Regions from separate parts of the Oceanobacillus sp. FSL K6-2867 genome, predicted to be linked through region 2. Evidence: predicted binding sites of a transcription regulator. Region 2 holds the regulator's gene; the other holds the start of a gene.
What was found. The regulator LexA, encoded in region 2, represses DNA repair genes until DNA is damaged. The targets are predictions, from matches to a motif close to CGAACATATGTTCG.
Positions count from the first base shown of each region.

Region 1 (11,395 bases), 480 kb from region 2:
TCTTCTGCAGCAATCGTCGCTTTAATAACATCACGAACTTCTTTACGAATCGTTTTAGGTACGATATTATGCTCCTTGTTGTATGCCATTTGAATACTGCGTCTTCGATTCGTTTCGTCAATTGCCACTTGCATCGAATTTGTAATCTTGTCGCCATACATAATAACTTGACCATTTTCATTACGCGCAGCTCTCCCCATCGTTTGGATTAAGGAACGTTCTGATCGCAAGAAGCCTTCTTTGTCAGCATCCAGGATTGCTACAAGTGAAACCTCTGGGATATCCAAACCTTCACGCAATAAATTGATACCAACAAGCACATCATATTTACCTACACGAAGATCACGAATAACCTCAATTCGTTCAAGTGTCTTAATCTCTGAATGTAAGTATGCCACTTTTATTCCAATTTCTTTCAGATAATCGGTAAGATCCTCCGACATTTTCTTAGTCAGTGTCGTAACGAGCACACGTTCATTCCGCTCTGTGCGTTTGTTAATTTCCTCTATTAAATCATCGATCTGACCTTCAATTGGCCGTACTTCAATTTCCGGATCAAGTAATCCAGTCGGTCGAATAATTTGTTCGGTCATCACAGGATTATGCTCCAATTCATATGGACCAGGTGTAGCAGATACATAAACAAGCTGTTTTGTTTTCCCTTCAAATTCTTCAAATTTCAGTGGACGGTTATCCAATGCTGATGGGAGCCTGAATCCATGATCAACAAGTACTTGTTTTCTTGCTTGGTCCCCATTATACATTCCTCGTATTTGGGGTAGCGTTACATGTGACTCATCGATAATAACAAGAAAGTCTTTCGGAAAGAAATCAATCAATGTATATGGTGTTGCACCTGCTTCTCGCAATGTTAAATGCCGGGAGTAATTTTCAATTCCGGAACAGAATCCCATCTCCCGCATCATTTCTAAATCATAATTTGTTCGTTGCTCTAAACGCTGTGCTTCAAGCAGCTTATTATTGTTTCGCAACTCTTTTAGACGGTCTTCTAATTCTTTTTCAATATTTTTAATCGCAACCTTCATTTTTTCCTCACCAGTAACGAAGTGGGAAGCCGGGAAAATTGCTACATGTTCTCGATCACCTATAATTTCACCAGTGAGTGCATCAACCTCACGGATCCGATCAATTTCATCTCCGAAAAATTCTACACGAATACAATGCTCTTCTCTGGAAGCAGGAATGATTTCAACAGAATCCCCTCGCACCCGGAAGGTTCCACGTTGAAAATCAATATCGTTACGCGCATATTGAATATCTACTAAATTGCGGAGCAGCTGGTCACGATCCTTCTCCATTCCCATTCGCAATGAAAGCACCTGGTTACGGTATTCTTCTGGATTACCCAGACCATATATACAAGACACGCTAGCAACAATCAGCACATCATTTCTTTCAAAAAGTGCAGAGGTTGCAGAGTGACGTAATTTATCAATTTCATCATTAATACTTGCATCTTTTTCAATGAATGTATCTGTTGAAGGCACATACGCTTCAGGCTGATAATAGTCATAATAGCTAACAAAATACTCAACCGCATTATTTGGAAAAAACTCTTTAAATTCACTGTACAATTGTCCAGCTAACGTTTTATTATGTGCAATTACAAGAGTCGGTCGATTAATCTCCTTGATAACATTCGACATCGTAAATGTTTTTCCAGTTCCTGTCGCACCTAGCAGTGTTTGATGTCGCTGCCCTGCCAGAACCTTTTCCGTTATCTCTTTAATTGCAGTTGGCTGATCTCCTGCTGGCTTATAGCTCGATACAAGTTCAAATTTTCCATCCACAGCTATTTCCTCCGATCCGTTCTATACCTAACTCTATCATACCTAATTATATATTTTAACACAAAAACGAACAAGTATTCGACTTTTGGTTTTTTTCATATATAGTATACTACCCGTTCATTGACCTAGAAAATCATTTGCACCAAGGGACTCGTATCAGTCCATTAATTTAGTCAGTGAAAAGCTAGAGAAAAAGTGTGAGATGTTTCATTGCGAACATCTCACACTTTTATAATTAAGAGCTCTTTTTAGACTTCTTTTGTCTATATGGAGCTGCAGCAAATAATAAACCAAGTTCATGGTGGTCGCCTTCATAAAATGCACCTTGAACAAAACGATTTTCTCCTTGATCATCAAGTATTTCCAGTTTAAAGAATGCCCCGGTTGATTGTAAAGCTTTATAGAATTGTTCCTCGGTTGCAACCCTCTTACCATTAACTTTTCTAATGGTTTCACCGATGAAAATATCTAATCGAGCTGCAGGAGTTCCTGGTATTATTCCAACAATGGTTAAACCATTTTGCAATTGCCCAAAAAACGGACGTCTTAATCGATCTCCAACACGGTATTTATAGTTCAGAAATTCCTTTCCTATTATCGCCAGAATCACCGCAACAATTGATAGGGGAGGAACAAATATACTTGCTGCAGCAATGAGTAAAATTCCAACTCCTAATAAAGCATTGAACTTCGATATTTTATGGACTGCATGTACTGGAAAGTGGCCCTTTGCCAAGTAATCGAAACCGATAAGAAAAGGAATCAAAATCAAACTATAGGTTTCTTCACCAATCGAAAAGTATGGCCACCATGGCGCAAACGGTGTAATCAATCCATTTGGTATAAACGCAAAAAACGGAATCAGGCTTAATTTCTTAATCCGATGCTGCCCCACCCAAGCTCCACGATCACTTAATGTAATGCTTGGAAATGTTTCATTACGCTGTACATTGCGTATTAATATCGATTCTACTAAAATCATGATTCCCAAAAGCAATGTAATACTTGTAAAGTTGGTACTAGAAAAAAGTCCCCTATTTGAAATAACTGTTTGATTTTCTACTACTAAAGGAAAAATAAACAGGATTAAAAAAGTCAGTCCAATCGTATAGCTGGGTGATAGCAATGAAAAACGCATTGTAATTGATAAAATTATTGTGACAATCGCTAGCAGTATCACTATCTCATTACTAAACACCATACCCGCACCTATTGTAATAACAGATATTGCAAATCCACAGATGAGTGATGTTCGTAATGTATTTCTCCACTCTGCAAACACATCAAATATTTTAACTCCGTAGTTCATTCTTTCTTGTTTAATTCGTGTATGCCCTGCAATAAAGAGCAATAAAATAGTCCAGTATACCACTGGGTTGATAAAAAACTTTCCGATTCCCTTTAATAACTCGATCAGCCATGCTTCTGCCACATCTGTTCACCTTCTTCTATGTATTGCCTTTCTTTACTTATTCGATAAATAACAACCAATCTCCTGCTTTACTTTTTAATTGAAAACGCAGCCTGAGCAGCAAACTACACGCTCAATCTTGCTGCTTATACAATACCCTATCTTTAATAGGAAAGTCCACGAGTGTCACTCGTGGACTTTCCATGCATTGTATTAATATAATGCTTTCAACGCCTCTTCCATTTGGTTATCGTCATCACGGTCTCTAATTTTTTCAATAACCTGTGCTTCAATTAACCCGGCTGTATCTTGATCAACTTCACCAGTTGTCTTTAAATCATTATCAGACTGAAATGAGAATACAGCTTCTTCTGTTTCTTCACTAAAATATCCATCTGTTCGTTCAGTATCATAACCTAATCCAGATAACATCACTTGCAGATTGGCAATTGTTTCATCGGTTTGGTCGAACTTCAAGGCTTTATCTTCTATTTGCACTGGATGTGTATAATAATATTCAGGTTGTTTTACCTCTATTGTTGGCTCAACTCCTTTTTCATTAATCCACTCTCCATTTGGTGATAACCACTTAAATGTCGTTAATTTAATCGAGCTTCCATCTCCTAATGGCACTGCCTGCTGAACAGTTCCTTTTCCATAACTCGTTTCTCCAACGACATCGTAATTTAATTCTTTTAATGCAACAGCTAATATTTCAGAAGCTGACGCACTGCCCTCATTTATCAAAATACTTATTGGATAATCCCTTTTCTCCGTTAATTGGGAATGGTAAGCCTCACGTTCTCCATCACCGTTTTCAATTTGAATATAAGGAATTTCTTTTGGAACAAATAATGAAAGTATATCCTCTGCTACATCGAGAAGCCCGCCTGGATTTCCTCTAACATCTATAACCAGACCTTCTATACCTTCCTTCTCCAAAGCTGTTAATTGTTCTTCAAATTCTTTAGCAGTATTCTCCGAGAAATTCGTTACTTCAATAACCCCAGTTAATTTTCCATCTACCATTTCTGTACTGCTATATACGGTTTCAACTGGTATTTCATCACGAATAATCGTAACCTGGAATGGATCGGAAACACCAGCACGCTGAATTTCCAATACAACCTCAGATCCCTTTTCTCCGCGAATCTTAGCAACTGCTTCATTCAAATTTAAACCTTCTAGACTTTCTCCATCTACTGTTAATACTTGATCATTCGGTCGCAATCCTACCTTTTCAGCAGGTGAATCCTTAATTGGTGCTACAATGGTAACAAGTCCGTTTACCATGCTCACTTCGGCACCAATCCCTTCAAAGGAAGATTCGATTTGATCGGTAAATTGATTTACTGTTTCAACATCCATATAAGACGTATGCGGATCTTCTAAGGTGGAAAGCATTCCTTCAATCGCACCTTCAATTAACTGCGTATCTTCCACTTCTTCCAGGTAGTTTTGTTTGATTAACGAATAGGCCTGGTTAATTTTACTTAAATCAGCCGAAGAATCTGGTGCTTCTTTATCCTTATCTGCAGAATCATTGTTGCTTGTAATTTGATTTGCACCTTGCTCCGTTCCTGAATCGCTTGATTGCGCAAATTCAACACCTGCATATGCACCCGCAAATCCAAGAATTAAGGCAGCGACGAAAATCAATGCAATTTGGGACTTTTTCAATTTCATATTTCCACCTCTAATTTTAAATTGATGCTGTATATTAGTATATGGATGTACCGAAAGATATACGAATAGTATTAGCATAACATTTTATTTTGTGATTGACTATGGATTTAATCTCCTTCCCTGTAGGCAATTAATCTAGTGATAATAAAAAAGTATACCGAATTGGTATACTTTTTTAAAACTAATTAATGTAATTCAATGGGTTAGCTGGATTTTTGTATCCACCTGGGTGTACTTCAAAGTGAAGATGCACGCCAGTAGATGAACCAGTTGTTCCCATCACACCAATCTGTTGTCCTTGGCTTACCGTTTGTCCTGAGGAAACAGAGATGCTGCTTAAGTGTGCATACAATGTTGTATATGTTTGACCATTAATAACATGTGTAATCATAACTGTGTTACCATAACCACCTAATGTGCCAGCAGTTGAAACAACACCATCTGCAGCAGCTACAATCCGACCATCAGCTGCACTTCTTTTCCCAAAGTCAGTACCGTTATGCGGCTTTACAACATTATGAATCGGATGCATTCGATTTGGGTTGAAGTGTGATGTTACCGGACCACTTGTCGGCTTGATGAACGTTCCATTTCCACTAGGTGCTGGCGTGGAAGCAACTGTTCCGGTATCATCTGATGAGCTTGAATTACTTTCGGAACTCTTGTCTTTAGCCGCCTGCTCTTGCGCTGCCTTTTGGCGAGCTGCTTCCTCTTTAGCAAGTTGTTCTAATTTTCCTTTTTCTTGTTCATACTGTTGTTTTGCTAGTGTAATAGCTTTTTGTTGATCGTTTAGCACTCGCTGTTCATCTTCAATGCTCATCTTATATTCTTCCAAATCCTGATGCTCTTCTTCGAGCTGTGCCATCAATGTTTCTTTTTCTTGCATTTGATCTTTTAATTGATTTTCTAAAGCTAGAAGCTCGTCTTTTTGACTTTCAAGTGAGTTTTTCTTTTCTTCAACTGCTACTTTCTTTACTTCTACTTCTTCTTTATTTGCTTCTACTTCTTTTTTATTTGCCTGAAGTTCTTTCTTGTCAGCTGCCTGTGCTTCCATAATCGTTTTATCAGAATCCATGATTGTGTTTACTGCTGATGATCTACTAATAAAATCTCCGAAACTACTTGCACCAAAAATAACCTCTATATATTTCATATCGCCACCATTTTGCTGAATGGTACGAAGACGCTGCTTTAATAATGCATCCCTTTTTTCAATTCGATCTTCTAATATTTCAATTTCTTCTTTTAAAGCTGCAATTCGATCAGTCAGCTCATTAATTTTATTTGACAAGGTTTCAATTTCATTATTGGTTTCCGTTATCTCATTTTCTTTTTGATTAATATCATTTTGTGTAGTAGATAACTCCTCATCGATTGAATTAATTTCTTGCTCGACATTGTTTTGATCTGATTTGTTCTTATTTAGTTTTTCTTCCGTATCTTTTCTGTTGCCTTCCAGATTGCTTTTTTCCTCATTCAATCCAGACTGTTCTTCTTCCAAATCATTAATCTTCTTCTCTATATCACCAATCGATTCTGCAGAGACATGCAACCCACTAATTGGTATTGCCATAAATGCTAAAGCTGTGATAAGTATACTAGATACTGCTTTTTTCACTCTATTTCCCCTCTTCACCTAATATATTGCAAGTGCCTTCTTGCTTTTCTGTTCACTCTAGTTGTCTAGGTATCCTATGACTTCCCAGGTAACAATTAAAATAGTTTAAGCTTCCAAACAAACTTTATGCTCTAAGAAAGCTTGTCCAAGAAGCTTATATGCTGTATGACCTGTTATGTAAAAACTCAGACCAGCTTTAGAAAATTGTTTTTCTTAAGCTGGTTCGAGCATATCTGCATTATCTGTTAGACCTTAAGGAATTTACGTACACTCATAACGCTTCCCCATATACCAATTACTGCACCTATAGCAAGTATCATTAGTGATAACTGCCATGCAAATGGGCTAAATGGCAACATTTCAACGAAGCTAAATGTAATTCGGTCATTAAAGTTTGTGTATAAGTAATAGTAGCCACCTAAAATTACTGCAATCGGTACGATAGATCCTAATATTCCAAGCAGCAGTCCTTCAATAAAGAATGGCCAGCGAATAAAACCATTAGTTGCTCCTACAAGCTTCTGAATGCTAATTTCTGTACTTCGTGCCATAATTGTAATTTTTATCGTGTTCGAAATTAAGAAAATTGCCGTGAATACAAGCGCAACCACTAAAACAAGTCCAATCGTTCTTGCATAGTTATTAAACTCAAATAATTGATCTACAACATCTCGTCCATAATTTACTTGATCAACGTGATCGAACGCAGCAATTTCTGAAGCAATGCGTTCTGTATCCTCCGGAACTAGCGCTCTTACGATATAAACATGGTTCAGCGGGTTATCCTGTTCAAATAAATGCCAAGCTTCCCCTTCTTCTCCCATACTTTGAATCAGTTTTTCCAGTTCATCATCGTTGGAAGAAAATGATACAGAATCAATTCCTTCAATCTGTTCAATTGCTTCACCAAGTTCAACAATGTCATCCTCTGTCGCTGTAAGGTCTATCATCGTATTAATCTGTACATCGTCTTCAATACTCTTCGCCATCTCATTCAAATTAAGTACTAATGCTAAGAAAACTGCCACTAAAATTAATGTTGTTGTAACGGCGCCAACAGAAGCAATTGTCATCCAGCCATTACGAAAAATATTTTTAAATCCTTCACGCACATGTCGCATTAAAGTTCTAAATCTCATAGCCGTATTCTCCTCTTTGCTCATCTCTAACGATCATACCGCCTTCAATGGCAATTACTCGTTTTTTAATTGTGTTAACAATTTCCTTGCTGTGAGTGGCCATGATAATTGTAGTACCTCTAGCATTAATTTCTTCAAAAGTTTTCATTATTTCCCATGATGTATCGGGATCCAGATTTCCAGTTGGCTCATCCGCAATCACAATCTGAGGATGGTTGACAATCGCACGTGCAATAGAAACACGCTGCTGCTCTCCACCCGATAATTCACTTGGAAGGGAACGTACTTTATTTTTTAATCCTACTACTTCTAATACATCCATTACTTGCTTGCGAATACTTTTTGGTGATTCTTCGATTACTTCAAGCGCAAATGCAACATTTTCATATACTGACATTTTGGGAAGCAGCTTAAAATCTTGGAATACGACACCAATATTTCGTCGTAAAAAAGGAACTTTTCGCTCTTTAATATCACCTAAATCTGTATCTGCGATAATAATTGAACCACTGGTTGGTCTTTCTTCTCTGTATATTAATTTAATAAATGTCGATTTTCCTGCACCACTGGGACCAACAATATATACAAATTCACCTTGCTCTATATCAACGTTGATACCATTTAATGCGGTGACACCATTGTCATAAGTCTTATATACATCTTTCATTAATATCATCTAAATATCACCTTTTTGTTTTTAGTTGTTGTTCCTGGCTGTCAAATCTTGTAATCAAATATAAGAATCTAGCACTCTTCCGAACAAGTCTCAAATATTTCCTACTCATTATAACATCTTTCTACAGCATTTTTAGACATAAAATTATTACAATTATATTTCAACATGTAAAGAATGAAATATATCTGCGAAGAAATATAAAAAGCCCTTGCAGCATTTGCCTGCAAGGGCTTTTTCCGTTTTGAGGTTATTTTTTTTCTGCTAACCAGCTTGTTAAAGCATCAAGGTCTTCACCAGCTACATTAACCGCTGGCATGCTGCCTTTTCCGTTTTTAACAATCTCAGCAATTTCTTCTTGCGAGTATTTAGATCCTACTTGCGCTAACGATGGTCCCGCGCCGCCTGAAAGATCAGCTCCATGGCATGAAGCACAATTAGCTTTGAATACTTCTTCACCATCAGTGGTTTCTACTGTACCATTGGAATCGTCCGTTCCCGCATCATCTGATGCATTGTCCTCGCCTGCACCACAAGCACCTAGAACAAGTAATGCACCAAACAAAACAGCTACTAACCATTTTTTCATTTCAATAGTCCCCTTTACACTTATATAAACCTTACATACCTATTATAACCCTTTTCATTTAGATTAAAACCATTGATATAACCGTTTACATTGCTGAAATCACCGTGTACTATTGCTAAATCAATGAATGCAGGGGATTATGGCAAATTTATGAAACAATAGCAAGTTATTCTATAAGACAAAATAAGTCTCATTCTGTTGGAATGAGACTTATTTTGTCTTATTTTATTTGTGATCTTAAGTAAGCATCGATGAAAACACTAAGATCCCCATCCATGACAGCTTGCGTGTTTCCGGTTTCCACATTTGTACGATGGTCTTTTACCATCGAATAAGGGTGGAATACATAGGAGCGGATTTGACTTCCCCAGCCAATTTCTTTCTGTTCGCCGCGAATGTCATCCAGTTCTTGCTGTTGTCGTTCAATTTCTAATTGGTAAAGCTTTGATTTTAACATTTTCATTGCTGCCTCACGATTTTTAATTTGAGAACGTTCATTTTGACATGTAACTATTGTATTTGTTGGTAAATGAGTTATCCGAACCGCTGAATCAGTTGTATTTACATGCTGACCTCCAGCACCACTTGCTCGGTACGTATCTACCTTAATGTCCTCTGATCGAATTTCGATATCTACATCATCTGTCATCTCTGGTGTGACATCGCAAGAAACAAATGAAGTATGCCGGCGGCCTGATGAATCAAATGGGGATATACGAACAAGACGGTGTACACCTTTTTCAGCTTTCAAGTAACCATAGGCATTATGTCCTTTTATCAGCAGGGTAACACTTTTTACACCTGCCTCATCACCAGGCTGATAATCCAATGTCTCTACCTTAAATTCTTTATCCTCGGCAAAGCGCTGATACATTCGCAATAGCATGCTGGCCCAGTCCTGTGATTCTGTTCCCCCAGCACCTGGATGCAGCTCAAGAATTGCGTTATTTGCATCATAGGATTCACTTAATAGCATTTGCAGTTCAAAATCATTAACATCTGAGATGAATCCAGCTAAATCTTCCTGTAACTCTTCAAATAACTCCTGATCATTTTCTTCTTTTACAAGCTCATAGGAAACCTCCATATTTTCCCATCGCTCTTCTATTTCTTCGAAGCTATTTACATAGCTCTTGAGACCATTTGCTTCATTAATCGTTTTTTGGGCACTGTCTTGATCATTCCAGAAATTAGGGTCAGCCATTTGCATCTCTAATTCTGCAATTCGAGCTTTCTTTGCCTCTAAGTCAAAGAGACCCCCTAAAGTCTTCGATTCGTTTAGCAATTTTGTCTAATTCATGCTTTATTTCTATTAATTCCATACTTCCACCTCATAAATAAAATTGACGTAAAGAGACCGAGAAAAGTGTATTCATCAATTAGCCAAACATAATTGGCGAAACTAATCCGCTCCGAATATACTTCGCAAATCCTATGGTTCTGGTGGACCACTTTGTGCTACGCATTTCGTTGCCTCACCTGTGTCTTTCCCCTCAAAGAAGACTGCGTATATTTTCTCCGCTTAAATTGCGCATCGTTCGTCTTTCAGTTGAATACTTTAGTTATGTTACAGCCTCTACATATAACAAATTAAATTCTATCTGTCAAGAGTATCTGGATATTAATTCCCATGACAGTTTTTATATTTCTTTCCACTTCCGCACGGGCATGGATCATTTCGACCAACGGATTGTTTTTTTACGTATGGTTTACGGACCTTCTTCTTTGCTTCCTGGCCCCCCGCTACTGCCTGTGTATTTTTCACCACTTCTTGACGTTGCAGGTTCTCACGAATTTGAGCCTTCATAATATATTTAGAAACCTCTTCTTCAATGCTTGCCACCATTGCTTCGAACATTGCGAAGCCTTCCATTTGGTATTCTCTTAATGGATCGTTTTGTCCATATGCACGTAAATGGATACCTTGACGTAGCTGATCCATTTGATCAATATGATCCATCCATTTAGAATCCACTGCTCGTAAAACGATAACCTTCTCAAATTCGCGGAATTGCTCAGGAGTAAGCTCCTCTTCTTTCTGATCATAGCGTTTACGCACTTTTTCCATAATCAATGCAGAAATTTCTTCAGCTTCTTTTTCTCTTAAATCTCCTTCAGAAAGATCTTCCGGATCCAGTAAATTACCGTGCACATACTCTACAATTGCTTTTAAATCCCAATTTTCTTCATCATCGTCCTGTGTATGTGTCCCTACAACTCGATCAATGGATGATTGCAGCATATTTTCAATAATTTCTCGAATATTTTCATCTGCATCAATCACTTCAAAACGTTGTTTATAAATAATTTCACGCTGTTCGCGGAGTACATCATCATAGGATAAGACCGTTTTACGAGCATCAAAGTTGTTTCCTTCCACTCGTTTTTGAGCCGATTCAACAGCTTTGGATACCATTTTACTTTCAATTGGCTGCGTATCATCCATACCCAGTTTTTCCATCATGTTT
Region 1 covers NZ_CP150144.1:3,612,267-3,623,661, reverse strand. The annotation lists gene uvrB (excinuclease ABC subunit UvrB) at 1-1,811, opposite strand, end outside; gene NSQ77_RS17465 (PDZ domain-containing protein) at 2,047-3,243, opposite strand; gene NSQ77_RS17460 (S41 family peptidase) at 3,436-4,908, opposite strand; gene NSQ77_RS17455 (peptidoglycan DD-metalloendopeptidase family protein) at 5,090-6,526, opposite strand; gene ftsX (permease-like cell division protein FtsX) at 6,772-7,665, opposite strand; gene ftsE (cell division ATP-binding protein FtsE) at 7,655-8,341, opposite strand; gene cccB (cytochrome c551) at 8,589-8,927, opposite strand; one part of gene prfB (peptide chain release factor 2) at 9,148-10,176, opposite strand; one part of gene prfB (peptide chain release factor 2) at 10,178-10,249, opposite strand; gene secA (preprotein translocase subunit SecA) at 10,549-11,395, opposite strand, start outside.
Region 1: a site for LexA is predicted at 1,879-1,892, ahead of uvrB (excinuclease ABC subunit UvrB). Genes of this name have one in related genera too.

Region 2 (11,395 bases):
AATTCCTGATACCTGCGATGAACCGTTGCTTTTGAAACGTTATATCCCAAGCCATTTAATGTTTTTGCAATTTCGTCAAAAGTGAGGTTATTTTGACGCAGGCGGACAACTTCTTCAATAGGAAAAGATATACGATCTCTGCCTGGCGCATGATTTGAATTAGAAAGGTTTTTACTCGGGTTATACCCTTCCCGAATCGCTTTATTCATCCCGCGTTTAATCTTCATATTATGAATTTTGCGCTGATATTCCTCTACAATTCCTACAATCTGCAAAACCATTGAATCTGACTCTGTTAATTCCAATTCCCCATCGTGCATCACAGTATAGATAGGGATCTGCATTTTATTTAGCTGATGAAATAGAGCAATCTTCGTATTCCCTCTGCCAAGTCTTGTCTCATCTTGAATTAATAAACAATTGGCTTTGTTTGCAGCAAAACAATCAAGCATTTTAAATATACCTTCTCGTTCAATTTCATAGCCGCTCTCTTGTTCCTCAATACAATCAGCAACCGTAAAATTATGTTTATCTGCAAGCTTGTAAAGCTCTTGCTTCTGCCTGGCTAAAGATGTCTCTTGTGTCTTTTTATCTGTGCTGACACGGCAGTATATCAGTGCATTCAATGCGTCGTACTCCTTTATTGCAATATTTTACCCGCTAATAATGATAGAAAAGTATAAGAACCCTAATGTTAATGCAAAAGCTACTAAATAAAAAGCATCCGTTTTTGAAATTTTTTCAAACATCATTTATAGCCCCCTTTTTAAGAACTATTGTTCGGTTAACGAAAGTATACTACCGAACATATGGTCCTGTCAACATATTTTTAGAACGAACGTTTGCTTATGTATACGTAAAATGGTAAACTATCATTAATAAATCCTATGTAAGAGGTGAAAAAGAGATGACAAAACTTTCAAAAAGGCAACAAATGATTCTTGATTTTATAAAAGATGAAGTTAGTAAAAAAGGATATCCACCATCTGTACGGGAAATAGCAGCTGCTGTTGGTCTTGCCTCCAGTTCTACTGTACACGGACATCTCGAAAGAATTGAATCGAAAGGATATATTCGCCGGGACCCTACGAAACCAAGGGCGATTGAAATTATGGATCTATCAGAAGAGAGTCATATTCCAAAAGAAGAGGTTCGCTATGCACCAGTGATTGGTAAGGTTACTGCTGGAATCCCGATTACTGCCGTTGAAAACATTGAGGAATTCATTCCACTTCCGAGTACAACCGCAAGCCCTGATGATAATTTATTTATCCTGGAAATTGATGGAGAAAGTATGATAGAGGCCGGTATTCTTGATGGTGATATGGTTATTGTAAAGCAGCAAAACACGGCAGATAATAGTGATATTGTTGTGGCAATGACCGAAGATAATGAAGCAACCGTGAAACGCTTTTTTAAAGAAAAAGGTCATATTCGTCTGCAGCCAGAAAATGCAACAATGGAGCCTTTAATTTATCAAAATGTTACAATTTTAGGAAAAGTAATAGGCCTGTACCGGAACATCCATTAATTTATTGACCTTTCTTCAACAACAGCTAAAAGGTGCGAATCCCATGCATATGCATAATAGTCTAGCCCTAACACAAAAGTGTTGGGCTATTTTTTTATGAACAGCACGCACTTGCTGTAAGCAGCACGCAGAATAGTTCTATAAAAATAGAAAAAGTACCGTTCACCCCTATAATTCGCCTAATAAACGATTAGATTATAAAAACAGACGCTGTGTCCATTTGTTAGTTTGGTGATTATTTCGTGGGTACAAGCCAAACATCAAGCATTGAGCTTCATTAAATATTTAACCGCACTCACCAAATAAACACGCTTCATAATTCGTTAAATACTGCTCTCTTTCCCAAGGGTGAACAGTTGTTCTAATTCTATACTATAAAATAATTCTATTTCATACTCTTTCAAGTTCTCGATTACATTGAATTTTAGTATTTTCCACTTCGTAAATTAGAACATCTGATATTAATAGTTTTGGGGCATCACTGGGGCGTGAATTGGGGAATAATATTTTTGACTGTCTTAGCTTTGATGTCTGTCATTTTAAACGTGTTTCTTCCTATTTATATAGTACACCATCTAACATAAACCATCATAATAAGAAAGCCGTACTAAAACAAAGCGACAACGCAATCATAGCATAATTTATTAACCGCACTTATTGCGGTTTTTGTTTACATAAAAAATAACCCCTAAATGGAGTTAATCAAAATACTATGGTGCTCTTTAACAAAAGCACCATAGAGTTGAAGATAAAAAAATAGACTTTTATTAAACAATCGCGCCCTATTGTTTAAGAGTGTCTGTGTTTCACATTATATTCTTTAATACCATCTCTCAGCGTAAATGTCCTGTTCCAGGCAGCAGCTTGTATACCTTGTAAGTGGCATTTCATCGACATGGTTGATAGCTGATTACGATGAAGAGAGCTTGCCCTTGAATTGATTGAGCTTTTCAGTTGTTTCTTCAATCAGCTTTGTCACCTTATTGGTATCCGGCTTTTCTTTCTGTGCCTCGCCGATGAGCGGATACAGGCTCTCTTCAATATTTTCATAAGCATCTGGATTTTGTTCTTCTACCTTCTCTTCAATGGGCTCCCAGTTTTCTGAAAGGGATTTTCCTTTACTATTGATATTATCGGTGTCATCCGGCGAGGTTTCAGCGGTATTCTTCAATTCCTGAAGGGAAGTCAATACCTTTTCAATCCCTTTATTCAAAGAGTCTGAACTGTTTTCCTCTCCATTTTTAGGAGCTTGTTCTGATTTCTGTTCATTTTCTTCGTTTGATGATTCGCTATCGTTGCCCGATGCACAGGCGGATACTACCACGGCAGTGATTAAGAATACGGACAGCAACAATAAGTTTAATTTTTTCATCTTAACACCTCTTTTATTAGTTTGTTCCATTTTAACAACGGATAAACGTCAAGTGAAATAAATATTAATAATAGTCATAATAGGAATTTTCTATAAAGGAATCCGAAGCTTCCGAATTGGGAATATTCAATTAATTCCAGTAATCTAGCCCGATTGCCGAAAAGATGATCAGACCGAACATTTTAGCTATCCTGTCAGTTAATTGAAAGGACCGCCATATGAACGGTCTCCTTATTGTATCAATGCACCGGTTAGCTTAATATTAACATTTGCATATCATTAAAATATTTCCATCAGGATCTTTGAAATTAAAATAATGATTATGTTCGATTTGTGTAATTAAATCAACGTCTTTATTACTCATAAAATCAAATGCTTCTTCAATGTTTTTTGTATTGAAGTGGAATGCTGGGGTTTTAAATACTTTATCCTCTGAATAAATCTTGCTGTCTAACACAATCCCTGTGCCTTCCATAGGTATAACGTAAAGATGACCAAACTGAATTTCTCCATCTGTCTTTAGTCCTAAAATATCGCAGTACCAATCTCTCGCCTTCTCTATGTTGCTTACTGGGATAAATACTGTTCCGATTTGTTTTAAAATTGGATTATACATAAAAACACCCCTTTAAATGAGTCTATTAAATATTTCCATATATTTAATATAAAATCCTGCTTCTTTAGCATAAAATGAACGCCATTGTGACGATCTCATTGTTTTATTAAAGCAGCAGCTAACAAAATGATAATTTAATTATTTCATATTAACTAAGAGTGTACTTCATCTTCCTTTGTTTTATCCAAATATTCGAAGAAACCCAAATGATTTCCCCAAGGGTCTGTAAAGGATTGATACCATTTTTGACCCTCCTTAATATCTTTTACACGGAATTGAATCGCCATTTCAAAAATCAATATTATCTTCCCCCCTACCACCGTCTAACAAAATCACTACATATACCGTCAATTAATAATTGTGGGCTAATGCAGTTATAACAAAAAAGGGTATTTGTTTTAGATGAGCTGTCCATACCTATCTAACCTCTACGAATACACTATTTAATGAGAAGGAAAAAAAGATGGTGGTGTTTAAGTGTATAGAAGAGTCAAGGATAATGAAAACAAACCGAGATCAACTTGTCAAAGACTTGCAGATATTATCGGTGGTGAAGTAATACAATCGGAACCTGTTTGTGTAGTGATGCGGCTTCGTGACGATATTAGAGCATCTATCTTAGGTCGTCGCACGCGTTCTCCACTAGCCCTTCCTTTCATGTTATCCTTTGAAGATAATGGTTTAAATTTAGGAGAAACTGTTATTCTTCAAAAGGAAGTGAATCCTATGATTCATGCATTGCAAAGAAGGGGAATTATCGTAACAGCATTTCATAACCACTGGTTGTTTGAAGAACCTAGGTTAATGTACTTGCATTGGGAGAATGTTGGTATGAATCCATTCGATTTTGCAAAGAAAAGTTTTGCAGCCGCAAAAGAAGCTGGTCTATTTTAAAAATTGAGCCATTGTGACATATAATGAACACAATGGCTTTTTTCTGTCAACCCTAGCCTAGATACTTGATTCGCTAAAAATAAAGCAAATGACTGGCGAGGTTATGGAGCGATATTATACAGGTGATAAAGCAGGACCGTTTGATTGTAAAGATAGACGATGGAATGTATTAGAAAACCTTGATATATAGGAATTTAATAATCTTTTTATTATTTTGCCATATTTTAAGGTATAATATTTTTGAGGTGAGTACAATATGGATTTTAAATCTATTGCTAAAAAAGGTGCTAAGGCATGGAAAGATATGGATGCACAAAAAAAGGACAAATTAAAGCAAGAAATCAACAAGAAAGTAAAGAGCGAATCTGCTAACAAGATGATTAATAAACTATTTAAATAAACCCACAATTATTTAGGGCTAGGCGTGCGAATAAAAACTTATCATTTTGAATATCCTATAAACAAAAAGTAGGAGATAATCAATGAAAAACTTAACTCGTGACCAAGTAATAGAAAGTCTTAATTTATTATTACATGAGGGTGTTACCGATAAATTAAACGAACAAGTGAAAAATGCAGGTGAACGGTGAACATGGTTATCCAAGCTTTTTGGTAACTAGTAGCAGAGGAGAATCTGTTGAAGTGCTCCTTGATTGGAATAAAGAAGAAGATATTTTATCTTACTCAATAAATGAAGATTTCAATTCAGAATAAAAACAGCCCCCACAATTAGGTGGTTACCCCTAAAAGTTAGAGTTTTATTATGCAGCTGATTGGCTGGATTGAGTTCGGTATTCGACTGGACTCATTCCAGCCAATTTTCCTTTTGAACGTTCTTGGTTGTACCAGTAGATATACTCTTCAATTCGTCTTTTTAATTCTTCATAGCTTACTAATTCTCCCCCATAATACATTTCTTGTTTTAAAATGCCAAAGAAATTCACCATAGAAGCGTTGTCTGCGCAGGTTGCTTTACGTGACATGCTTTGGAATAATTTATTTTCTTTTAATGTCCTCACCCATTGGTTGTGCTGGTAATGCCTTCCCTGATTGGAATGAATGGTGGTACGATAGGTTGCACGATTCTTTATTATCTCTATTGCCTCTTGTAAAGGTTCCATGACAAGATCTAATGTTGGACGTTTCTTGATTTCATACGCAATAATTTCTCAATTATAAAGATCAAGAATCGGATTTAAATATAACTTCACTTCACCAAGACATTTGAATTCTGTAATGTCCGTTACTAGTTTTTGAAGAGGAATAGGTGTGTAAAAGCGGCGAGATAATCGGTTTTTAACTACTTTTCCAACCTTCCCTTTGTAGGAATTGTATTTACGGGATTTCCGCATAAATACATTTCAATCCCAATTCTCGCATAATACGATACACCTTTTTATGATTAATTTGATGTCCTAATTTCTTTAATTCTTTCGTGATACGTTTATAGCCATAGCGTTCATGAAACTTTTTAAATAGGCGTGTAATGAGTTCTTTTAATTCTGTATCCGTATCTTCTCTGCCAAAACTCTTTACATGGTAGTGGTAGGTTGCTTCAGGAATACCTATGACATAGAGAATATCTTTTAATCGAAATCCTTCTTCTTTGAGTTCGAATGCCACCTTTGCTTGTGCTTTTCGTGGAAGGCATTCGGATCCTCCCGAAAAGCTCTCAACTTTTTTAGGTACGCATTTTCTAGTCGCAATAATTCATTCTCACGTTCTAATTCTTCTTCACGTGTTAACTTCTTTTCTTCTTTTTCCTTTTGCTTACTGGTTTTCTTAGACATAGAAGGTCGCCCCTTTGGTTTTGTTTTCAGGCCTTCTATTCCTTGTTCGCGACATGCTTTCAACCAGCGCACAATTAAGGAAGGGTTGTTCAAATGAAATTGAACAGCAGTTTCTTGATAAGAAGCACCTGTCTCCAACATAAATTGTACAGCATCTAATTTAAATTGAACAGAATACTCCTTCTTCGTCTTTCTTCGTTTTAACCCTTCCATGCCCTGTACTTTATAAGACCTCACCCAATTTTTTAATGGGGTACTACTGGGCATATTATATTTTTTCGCCAACGATTTATATCCAAGATGACCATACAAATACTCGGTGACAAGCTTTATTTTAAATTCTTCATTATATTTGACCATAAAAACACCCCCGAAAATTAGATTTCTACTCTAACTTTCGGGGGGCGGTACCTTAAGTGGAGGCTTATTTTTTTATAAAAGTTCTTATTAGTAATATCTGTTACAACAATGACAGAATTTCTTCTTACAATTATTAAAGTGGTGGTGGCAATGACACCAATCATCATGCTTCTCTTTACATGGATCGAAAAAATCATGCTTCTCTTTACATGGATCAAAAAAGTCATGCTTCTTTTTACATGGATTAAAAAAGTCATGCTTCTTTTTACATGGATTAAAAAAGTCATGCTTCTCTTTACATGGATTAAAAAAGTCATGCTTCTCTTTACATGGATCGAAACAGACATACTTCTTTTTACATGGATCGAAACAGACATGCTTCTTTTTACATGGATCAAAACAGCTCATAACTTCTACCTCCTTCATTATAAATTATGCAACTAAGAATTAAAGGGGTGGACAAAGTTAATAGTAGAAAACACATTTTTATATTTAAAAAAATTACTAATTGCTGTTAGAGAGAGAATAATAGATTAATTTACTTGAAACGTAACTTAGATCAATTGAACAAATGAAATGCAATGAAAATGTTTATTGGCAAGTTCATAAAAGACTTAACAAATTGATTGTGATAAAACTCGTAAGAAAAGTAATAAAAAAAAGATTCAAAGAGATAATTTAATTTGAGGGTATGACTTATAAAGTGTTATCCATTGAAAGATATACCCCCACAATTAAGTGGAGGCCTGTTAAGTGGAGGCCTGTTTTTCTGTACAGCTAGAAAAAAATAGGTAAACATTAATATTAAAAGATAGTATAAATTGAATTTAACAGTAAATAATACTTAATGCGAAGGCTTTAAAGCCTCCCTTTTCCCTTAAGCGCCCTTATGTATGTGAGGGCATTTTTACTTAACTCTTAGCCTTTGTCCCGGCTTAATTACGTCGCCAGTCAATCCATTAAGGCACTTGATAGTATTAACAGTAGTATTATACTGCTGTGCAATACCCCACAACGTCTCCCCAGATTTCACTGTGTGGTATACAGCTCCTACACAACTGAAAATTAAAACACATCATCTTTGCTGGACTTAGAATCGATATTCATTTTCATGCTATCAATATCCTTCTCATTTTCCTTAGATCGATTTTCAGCACCTTTAGCAATCTCTTACGTTTCATTCTTTCATATCCAACAAGCTATCTAATTTGCCATTGTGATCAGCAAGCGAAACCTTAACTTCCATAAGGATCGTCATGAACTTTTCCATTTCCACTCTTCCTTATTGTCTGGCATGCTCGACCCCCTAACTATATTTTTCTGCATAAAAAAAGACACCTGTTAAGATGCCTTTTTTTGATCCACTAAGATATCTATTAAGCTTATAATTAATGAATCTAGCTTAGCAGTATTTAGTATTTTTCCTTTATCTAAATAATATCCGTATTCTCCAAGACAAATTAAAAGAACAGTAAATGCCATAGACAAGAAAGGTTATTTAGGTAGAACTGTTATGGATAATTGAAATAGATAAGCGAGCATTGCGGTATAAAATATAACTGTAAAGAGATTAGTATTATTACTTTCCTTGATTGATAAAATCTGTGCTTTTAAAATTTATAATTCAATATCCAATACGATGAATACATGAATAAAATACTAAAATGAAAAAATTTGGGGCATATCTGGAGCACAGGTGTTTTACGTTTTCTATTTATGATCCGTGCCCCAAGCGTAAACCCCAAGAATTTTCAATTCGTTTCAATCATTTATTGGGTGATTATTTCGTGGGTACATGCCAAACATCAAGCATTGAGCTTCATTAAATATTTAACCGCACTCACCAAATAAACACGCTTAATAATTTGTTAAATACTGCTCTCTTTCCCAAGGGTGAACAGTTGTTCTAAACATATCCCATTCGATTTCCTTCGCTTCAATAAAATGTTCAAATAAATGCTCACCTAGCGCCTCTACAAGTACATCATCTTTCTTTAATTCACTCAAAGCATCCATTAATGTCGCAGGCAAATCTTTGATTCCATTTGCTTCGCGCTCAGCTTTATCCATAACATAAATATTACGGTCAATCGATACTGGCGGCTCCATTTCATTCTTAATACCATTTAATCCGGCTGCCAACAATACAGAAAGCGCCATATATGGATTTGCAGATGGATCAACACTTCGAACTTCAATACGAGTGCTTAAACCTCTAGATGTCGGGATTCGAATTAATGGACTTCGGTTTGAACCAGACCAAGCAACATAACAAGGTGCTTCGTAGCCAGGCACTAATCGTTTATATGAATTTACAGTTGGATTGGTAATGGCAGTAAAATTCGTAGCATGCTCTAAGATGCCAGCAAGGAAATGAAATGCTGTGCCACTTAATTCCATATCACCATTTTTATCGAAGAACGAATTCTCTTTACCAGAGAATAAGGACATATTCACATGCATTCCTGAACCATTTACCCCGAAAAGTGGTTTTGGCATAAATGTAGCATGCAGGTTATGCTTTCTTGCAATGGTTTTAACAACCAATTTAAAGGTTTGAATATCGTCAGCATGTTTGATGGCATCAGAGTATTTAAAATCAATTTCATGCTGTCCTGGAGCAACCTCGTGGTGTGAAGCTTCAATTTCAAAGCCCATTTCTTCCAGTTCGAGAACAATATCTCTGCGACAGTTTTCCCCCAAGTCTGTAGGTGCTAAATCAAAATATCCACCATGGTCATTTAATTCAAGTGTAGGGTCACCATTTTCATCCAGTTTGAATAAAAAGAATTCAGGTTCAGTCCCAATATTAAACGCAGTGAATCCCAGCTCTTCCATTTTCTTTAAATTACGTTTCAGATTGTATCTAGGGCATCCAGAAAATGGTGTGCCATCCGGGTTATAAATATCACAGATAAAACGTGCAACTTTTCCTTTTTCTGATGTCCACGGGAAAACTACAAACGTGTCTAGATCCGGATGTAATCGCATATCCGATTCTTCAATCCGTACAAATCCTTCAATTGAAGAGCCATCAAACATCATCTTATTATCTAAAGCTTTATCTAGTTGACTTAATGGAATTTCCACGTTTTTGATTGTTCCAAGCATATCCGTAAATTGCAAACGAATAAACTTAACATTTTCCTCTTTGATTTGCTTTTTGATGGATTCCTTCGTAAACCTTTCTCCCATTATCATATCTCCTCCTAAAAAAATATATTGTAAGTATGCATTTGGGAAGCTTTTGCAAAATGCTTCCCATACATACTTAGCACCTGTTCCAGTGAAGCTTATACATTGGAATGAAATGTATGCTTCTTGATGAATGGCTTAGCTGCATCTATACAGTTGGGTAAATTGTTATATAAACTTAACTGCGAAAAAATCTTGAAAGCTCGCCTTGTCGTAAACTTGTTCTTCCTAGTCTGCCAACTTCATTTAATTCATTTTTTAATATTTTTCGAAGTTCTTTATCAGATATATCCGATTTCTTCTCAATCCTATCTTCTACGATTACCTCTCCATCAAGCAAAAGTTTTATCCCTGCTAAATTCAATCCTCTATCAAGAAGATTTTTAATTTCTAAAAGTTTATCAACATCATTGAAGGAAAACAAACGCTGATTACCAGAGGTTCGTTCTGGAGCGATTAAACGATTCTCTTCATAATATCTGATTTGTCTCGCTGTTAGTTCCGTTAGTTTCATAACAATTCCAATTGAGAACAAGGGCATCGAACGACGATCTTGATCATTCACAAGATAACCCCCTAAGCTTTTATGAAACCAGTATAAATTATGTAAGATACCATGTCAAACAAATGTGAGGAAACCTAACAAAAGCTTAAAAACAACCTTTCACACTCTTTTCTTCCCTATTCTGCAGATAAAAAACCTTTTTGGTGTAATACTTTTACAGATTCTTTTAAGGCAATTTTCACGTGAGAATAGGTTAGTCCACCTTGAACAAATGCTGTAAACGGCTCTCGAATCGGTCCATCCGCTGACAACTCAATGCTCGCACCTTGTATAAATGTACCAGCCGCCATAATGACTTGATCCTCATATCCAGGCATTTCACTGGGATATGGCGTAACAAAGGAATTTACTGGTGAATGTTGCTGGATTGCTTGACAAAAGGCTATCATTTGACTTGCATCTTTGAATGTAACTGACTGAATTAAATCTGTTCGTTTATCTTCATAGCCTGGTGATGTTTGAAATCCTGCTAGGTCCAAAAAACGCGCGGTTAACACCGCTCCCTTTAACGCTTCCCCAACGATATGCGGAGCAAGGAAGAAACCTTGGTACATTTCCTGAAGCATATTCATCGTTGCACCAGTTTCTTTACCAAGACCAGGAGCTGTTAATCGATTCGCACATTGATGAATTAAATCAGCTCGTCCAACAATATACCCTCCAGCTCGCACGATCCCGCCGCCCGGATTTTTTATTAATGAACCAGCCATGATGTCCGCCCCTACCTGAAGCGGTTCTTTATCTTCCACAAATTCACCATAGCAATTATCAACAAAAATAATTATGTTCTCATTGATTTCTTTTATAAAGCGAACCATGTCACCAATTTCGTCCACTGTAAAAGATGGCCTTTCATCATACCCCTTTGACCGTTGTATTCCGATAACCTTTGTTTTTTCGTTAATTGATTCTTTTACTTTTACATAATCGATTGAACCATTTTCTGTTAGGGAAACTTCATTATAATTAATATGGAATTCTATTAATGAACCCGCATTATTTCCTCGCTTACCAATCACTTCTTCTAATGTATCGTATGGTTTTCCAGTTATATAAACTAATTCATCATTTG
Region 2 covers NZ_CP150144.1:4,088,874-4,100,268, reverse strand. The annotation lists gene NSQ77_RS19840 (recombinase family protein) at 1-626, opposite strand, end outside; gene lexA (transcriptional repressor LexA) at 908-1,531, shown strand; gene NSQ77_RS19830 (hypothetical protein) at 2,442-2,903, opposite strand; gene NSQ77_RS19825 (VOC family protein) at 3,166-3,519, opposite strand; gene NSQ77_RS19820 (hypothetical protein) at 3,672-3,818, opposite strand; gene NSQ77_RS19815 (DUF1259 domain-containing protein) at 3,997-4,413, shown strand; gene NSQ77_RS19810 (hypothetical protein) at 4,670-4,813, shown strand; gene NSQ77_RS19805 (IS3 family transposase) at 5,175-5,534, opposite strand; gene NSQ77_RS19800 (IS3 family transposase) at 5,749-6,036, opposite strand; gene NSQ77_RS19795 (transposase) at 6,000-6,563, opposite strand; gene NSQ77_RS19790 (hypothetical protein) at 6,714-7,007, shown strand; gene NSQ77_RS19785 (LysM peptidoglycan-binding domain-containing protein) at 7,471-7,596, opposite strand; gene glnA (type I glutamate--ammonia ligase) at 8,421-9,758, opposite strand; gene NSQ77_RS19775 (MerR family transcriptional regulator) at 9,937-10,299, opposite strand; gene NSQ77_RS19770 (methionine gamma-lyase family protein) at 10,440-11,395, opposite strand, start outside.